Regions from separate parts of the Viridibacillus sp. FSL E2-0187 genome, predicted to be linked through region 3. Evidence: predicted binding sites of a transcription regulator. Region 3 holds the regulator's gene; each other region holds the start of a gene.
What was found. Region 3 encodes LexA, which represses DNA repair genes until DNA is damaged. Its sites were predicted from a motif close to CGAACATATGTTCG; they were not measured.

Region 1 (2,279 bases), 680 kb from region 3:
TATCCGTTTTGGTTATTACCGCTATGACAACACAATTATGATTGCGACAGTTGTCATTTTAATTGTTATCGTCCAAATTATTCAACTTTCAGGCGATGCCATTTCAAAAGCAATTGATAAACGATAAAAGGGGAGATTTGAAAATGAAAAAGTTTTTACTAGCAGCGTTATTATTCGTATTAGCAACAGCTTTAGTTGCATGTGGTAACAAAGATGAAAGCAAACCAAAGGATTCAAAAGACATTAAAATTGGCGCAACTGCAGGACCATATAGTGACATGTTAAATAAAGCAATCATCCCGCAATTAGAGAAAAAAGGCTATAAAGTAAAAACGGTTGAATTCAGTGACTATGTACAACCAAATAAAGCATTAGATTCTAGTGATATTGATGCAAACCTTTTCCAACACTCAATTTATCTTCAAAACTTTAATGAACAGAACAAAATGAAGTTAGCTGGTCTAATCAACGTGCCAACTGCACCAATGGGCTTCTTTGCAAAAGATTTTAAATCAATTGATGATATTAAAGACGGTGCAAAAGTAGCGATTGCTAACGATCCATCAAATGCGGCACGTACATTATTAGCATTACAAGAACAAGGTCTTATCAAAATTGACCCTAACATCGAAGAGCTAAAAGCATCTGAAAAAGACGTTGTTGAAAATCCTAAAAACTTAGTGTTCCAACCAATCGAAGCAGCGGGTCTACCTCGTGCAATCGAAAGTGCTGACCTTGTTGGTGTCCCAGGAAACTTCGCGCTTGCAGCAGGACTTAAATTACAAGATGCACTATTCTTAGAAAACATGCCTGATAAATTCCGTAATGTTATTGCAGTTAAGGAAGAAAATAAAGATTCACAACTAGCAAAAGACATTTTAGAAATCGTTAAATCAGAAGAATTCGAAAAAATCATCGATGAAGAATTCAAAGGCTTCGGCAAACCTGACTGGATGAAATAAATGCTGAAGTGGCCCGTTTAGACTCGACAAGCACTGGAACCTTCGAATTGAAAACGTACTTTCAGTTTTCAACCGAGAAGGTGGAAGTGACCTCGAGAGTCTGGCCACTGAAGCTGGATGACTGAGTACGATGGCATTTATCTAAAAGGACTACTGCACACTTAAAAGTGTGCAGTAGTCTTTTTTTATTATGAAATCCGCCTAATTGAAAGTAAATCCCCAATTCCTTATATTCCCACTTGCCATCTCACTCATCTCAATTTAAAATAAGAACAAATGTTCTCTATTGGAGGATAGGTTATGTACGAAAACATGCCAAGGCGATCAATTATGTGTATTGATATGCGTTGCTTCTATGCGAGTTGTATTGCAACGTTAGAGCATTTAGATGTGATGAAGACGCCAATTGCGGTAGTTGGTAACTTCAATCAAAAGGGAAGTATCGTGCTAGCAGCATCACCAATGATGAAAAAACGTTTCCAAGTAAAAACTGGCACACGCCTCTATGAAATTCCGAAGCATCCAGATATTAGGCTATTTGAACCTAAAATGGACTTCTTCATCCGCGTTTCAATGGAAATTACACGCCTACTCAACAGTTACGTCCCAAAGGAAGCTATCCATATTTATAGTGTTGATGAAAGTTTTATTGATTTAACAGGAACAGAAAAATTATGGGGACCAGTTGAACAAACTGCGCAGAAGATACAACGAGATATTTACAACCAGTTTGGAATTCCAAGTGCCGTCGGTATGGGGCCTAATATGTTGTTATCAAAGCTAGCGCTTGATTTAGAAGCGAAAAAAACAGGATTTGCTAAATGGGGATATGAAGATGTGGAAGAAAAGTTATGGCCTACATCACCACTCTCTAAGATGTGGGGTATTGGGAGACAGACAGAACGCTCGCTTAATCATATGGGGATTTTTTCAGTAGGGGATTTAGCAAAAGCAGATTTAAAAACACTAGAGGCTCGTTTTGGTATTATGGGTAATCAGCTTTATCATCATGCGTGGGGAATTGATCTTTCTGAACTTGGCGAACCAATAATTGAAGGGCAAATAAGTTATGGTAAAGGGCAAATTTTAATGCGTGACTATAACAAAAAGGAAGAAGTGCTTGCAGTTATTTTGGAGATGTGTGAAGACATCGCAAGACGTGCACGCGAAGCATTTAAGGTAGGGCGTACCATTTCACTTGGGCTCTCCTACAGCAAAAATGCATTTGGTGGAGGTTTTCATCGTTCGCGCTCAATTGATGAACCAACGAATGAAACGATGAAAATTTATCAGATCTGCCAGCAGTTACTCGATGAA
Region 2 (2,279 bases), 1.3 Mb from region 3:
GATATGAAATCGACCTTAACACAAACAAAACAATATCACTTTCACGGTTATTCACAACAGAAGGCAAAGCATCATAAATTATCGGTAGAGTAACAGTGAAGAAAGCTACAACTGCAGCTTTCACAGAGCTATAAATAATGTAGAATGAAAAGATACGGCTTAACTTAATAAAGATATAAAAGGAGGAATTATTATGACTGAAGAAAAAAGTTTTGATATCAATGCTCAAAAAGTGAAATTAGTTGAAACCATGCTAACAGTATCCACTTTTAGTATTTCTGAAGAAACTGTGGAGTGGTTGAAAACACAAGTCCAATTAACTTCTACAAATGAGATGGGGCTTACTGTTTACCCTAAAGGAGATCAAGGTTGGTTTATCCCTTTATTTGAAAATATCACGGAAGACAAAGATTTACCGAAAGACTTATTATATTTCATGGGTTATGCAGAAGGAAAAAACTGTACATGGCTTCTGATTGAACCAGTATCAGAAATCTCGTCAAGAGTAGTACGTTACGAATAGGAACAGATTGCTAGAATATATGAATAAGCTAAAGTGGAGGCATTAAATTGTTTCCTCTTTTTTATTTAATGGAATTGATGTGGAACGCTGATTCTGTGGAATTGGAGGAGAGACATTCATCGTATACATAATAGAAAGAAGTGGGTCGATGTGCATTCACAATAAAAATAATTCACTTATCATGTATAAAAAAGGGTAATTAAGCACAGTATAATAAAGTAATTGTCTAATCCATCATTCACCAATACCGTTAGTACTTTAACACGTCGGTGTGTCAAAATGCTTAGTGATTTAAGTACTATTGAGCCGTAACATGTGATGTATTTTACTCCTGATAAAAGGGCAACGAGCTAACAAGCTATCGTTGCCTTTTTATTTTGAATGCAAACATAGAGTTCTTTGGGGTGAAGATGACGACTAATTTGAGAAAGAAGTTATTTGTGCATATAACCAAGGTCCTGAGGTATTAGGAAAGATAAAATTAAAAGAATGTATGTTAGAACCTCAACAACGTTTCAAAAGTCAGCCCACTTTTGGAGCGTTTTTCTCGTTCTCCAATAGCCAACCGAACAAATTTTCGGTATGATACGAGTAAGGATATAAATAGAGGTGTTAGTATGGGACTTACAGTGATTTTAGCTGAAAAACCATCGCAGGCGAAAGCCTATGCAGATGCTTTTCAAGTAGCAAAGAAAACAAAACATTACATAGAAATTGCCCCGAATCAGACGTTTCCAGATGGAGCTACGATTACATGGGGGATAGGGCATCTAGTAGAATTAAAACAACCGGCAGATTACAAGCCAGAATGGAAACGCTGGTCGCTGGCACAATTGCCGATGATCCCGGATAACTATGAATTCCGAGTGGCAAAGGGCAAGTGGGATCAGTTTCAAGAAGTGAAGCGACTGTTTAAAGAAGCGCATGTTCTTATAAACGCATGTGACGTGGACAGAGAAGGCTCTAATATTTTTTATTCCATCTATCGTCAAACGGGTGTACGTCAGAAGCCAGTTCAGCGACTTTGGATTAATTCGCTTGAGGTAGATGAGATACGCAAAGGGTTCGCCAATTTGCGAAATAATGACAAGGATCTACTGTTGTATTATGAAGCGCAGGCACGTCAAATCAGTGATTGGCTCGTTGGGATGAATGCAAGCCGCTTATATACGATGCTACTAAAGGCAAAGGGTCTGAATGAAACAATGTCGATTGGTCGTGTGCAATCTCCAACAGTCTATATGATTTATCAAAGACAACAAGAAATCGAACATTTTAAACCGACCAATTTCTATGAACTAACAGCTGAATTTTTAGCTGAAAAAGGGCCATATAAAGGGAAAGCGGCTATTAAGAAGGATAAGCGGGAAGAAGTCGAGCAAATACTTCATCAAGCTAGTATTACTGAAGGTGAAATCCTGCCAGGTGTGATTAGAGATGTCAAAAAAGCACGGAAGCATGTTAAACCTCCGAAGTTACATGCACTTTCTACATTACAAGCTAAAGCCAATAAAATATGGAAATACAGCCCAGCAAAAGTGTTGGAAGTTGTGCAAGGTTTGTATGAGAAAAAGCTAGTCTCTTATCCAAGATCAGATTGTCAGTATATTACCGAAGCCGAATTTAGTTATCTGGCTGACAGAGTAGCGGATTATCAGAAAATCGTTGATAAACCATTTGAGATTGCAACCGCACGTCCTCAAAAACGTTATGTAGATAATGCACAAGTAGAAGAGCACTATGCCATCATACCAAC
Region 3 (2,279 bases):
AATATACCAGTGTTTAACTAGCTTTTCTATAGCTGATTGTTAAACGGAATTGCTTTAGGGATTATCGTTTACCGATGTCACCAATTTGGGGTATTAACCAAGTATACTTCGCTAAGTTAAATCAAAGGTTAGGATATTTACTTTCCACTCTGCCTATTTTTAAATTACTTTGATTCAAATGGATGAGTAAAATCTCTAAAATAAAAAACAATTAAAGGGATATTAGGTAAAATATAGAATATAACAAATGTGGGAAAATAATCATTCGGAGGTTGATATTAATGAAAAAGTCGATGTTATCTATTGCTGCTTTACTAGTCTTGAGTTTATCGTTTGGTGCAAGTGCAAATGCTACACCACCAAGTAATGGATGGGAAGGTGGAGGTGGTAGTGTTAAGCCGCCTAAGTGCAATAATCAAGGTCAATGCCCAATTGCCTAATGACAACGAAACAAGAGCATCCTTCGGGGTGCTTTTTTTGCTTTGACATAAACGAATGCCTAAATGACTAAAACCCCTTATTGGATGGCGTTCGTTTGCATAAGTGTGAAATATATAGAATGTCAAATATGTAAAATACTTCTTAACTTCTATTGCCGTATATTCGTGAAGGCGGTGATGATTGGTTGAGAAGAAATTGAATCCTAAACAATGTGCCTTTGCTAATCAACAAGAGAAGTATTGGAATACCTCACAAGTATCATTCGTGGCGGAAAGTGACCAATACTTGAAAATGTATTAATAGTTAAAATCGTTGAGGCTCTATGTTTCAACGGTTTTTTACTTACCACGATTCAATCTCTCGTGGTAACGCATTTAATTACTACTTAATTTTAACGATTTGTTTTTTGCTTATCTTTTGTAACTAAAATATAAAATAAATCACGATAACGATATATGGGACTGCGTGATATAGATTGTGCGATTATACTAACTATATATTTTGGTTATGTATATAAAAAAAGATTGCAAGAATCAATATTTCACTGATTCCTACAATCCGATATAGTTGTGCCTTATAATACGTTACGATACAAACCAACTACTTTTCCTAAGATGGAAACTTGATCTACAATAATTGGCTCCATAGAAGAGTTTTCTGGCTGTAAGCGGAAATAAGATTCTTCTTTAAAAAATCGTTTTACAGTTGCTTCATTATCCTCTGTCATCGCAACAACAATTTCGCCATTACTCGCGGTTGCTTGTTGTTTCACGATTACATAGTCTCCATCTAATATACCAGCTTCGATCATAGATTCGCCCATAATTTCAAGCATAAAAATTTGATCCTCAGTTGTTCCGTAAGAATCCGGAATTGGGAAGTATTCTTCAATATTCTCAATTGCAGTAATAGGAAGGCCTGCAGTAACTTTACCAACTAGCGGTACATGTACAACACCTTGTTTTGCGATTGTAGAATCTTGCTGATCTAAAATTTCGATTGCACGAGGTTTCGTTGGATCTCGTCGAATCAGCCCTTTGCTCTCAAGTCTAGCAAGATGTCCGTGGACTGTAGAACTTGATGCAAGACCAACTGCTTCACCAATTTCACGGACGGAAGGTGGGTATCCTTTAGTGCGAACTTCCTCTTTGATGAAAGACAATATATCTTCTTGTCTTTTCGATACTTTTTTCAATCCAATCACCTCTTTATCTCATACTATGTAAAAGTTATTAATAGTATAGCATTAGCGAACAAACAGTGCAAACATAAGTTCGAAAAAGCCGTTGACAAAAACAAACGTTCGGTTTATATTGAGAACATACATTCCGAACAGGTATTCGAAAAAGGGGAGAATAAGTGTGAGTTGGTTCAAAAAAAATCAATATATTACATTACTTTTTGGATTTTGCGTAATCTTTACAACAATATTAGTAGTTGTAAATAGTGGGAAAACATCATATAAAGAAATTAAAGTCCATGACGGAGATACTTTAATTTCTCTTGCAGATAGATATAAAGGGAAAATGGCTAACCATGAATGGATAGCAAAAGTTAAAAATGAAAATAATTTAATTGACGATACTATATATGCGGGGCATACTCTAATAGTTCCGGAACATGATAATTTAAAAGTTCCAAATATAGGAGTAGAAGTGGCGAGTGATAAAAGATGAAACAAAAAATAGCTATTCTCTATTGCCGTGTAAGTACTGAAAAAGATACACAAGATACTTCGCTTGAAAGGCAAGAGATTGAGTTAAGGGAATTTGCAACAAGTAAAGGATATGAAGTTGCACAAGTCTTTACAGATCGACATAGTGGATATGATATTGATC

Region 1: a site for LexA is predicted at 1,232-1,245, ahead of MHH85_RS17620 (Y-family DNA polymerase). Genes of this name have one in related genera too.
Region 2: a site for LexA is predicted at 1,090-1,103, ahead of MHH85_RS07765 (type IA DNA topoisomerase). Genes of this name have one in related genera too.

What each region holds. Positions count from the first base shown of each region.
Region 1 covers NZ_JBBOVG010000001.1:3,628,613-3,630,891, reverse strand. The annotation lists gene MHH85_RS17630 (methionine ABC transporter permease) at 1-127, shown strand, start outside; gene MHH85_RS17625 (MetQ/NlpA family ABC transporter substrate-binding protein) at 144-962, shown strand; gene MHH85_RS17620 (Y-family DNA polymerase) at 1,263-2,279, shown strand, end outside.
Region 2 covers NZ_JBBOVG010000001.1:1,621,255-1,623,533, forward strand. The annotation lists gene MHH85_RS07760 (DUF5983 family protein) at 194-523, shown strand; gene MHH85_RS07765 (type IA DNA topoisomerase) at 1,141-2,279, shown strand, end outside.
Region 3 covers NZ_JBBOVG010000001.1:2,943,681-2,945,959, reverse strand. The annotation lists gene MHH85_RS14450 (hypothetical protein) at 282-440, shown strand; gene lexA (transcriptional repressor LexA) at 1,016-1,636, opposite strand; gene yneA (cell division suppressor protein YneA) at 1,803-2,117, shown strand; gene MHH85_RS14435 (YneB family resolvase-like protein) at 2,114-2,279, shown strand, end outside.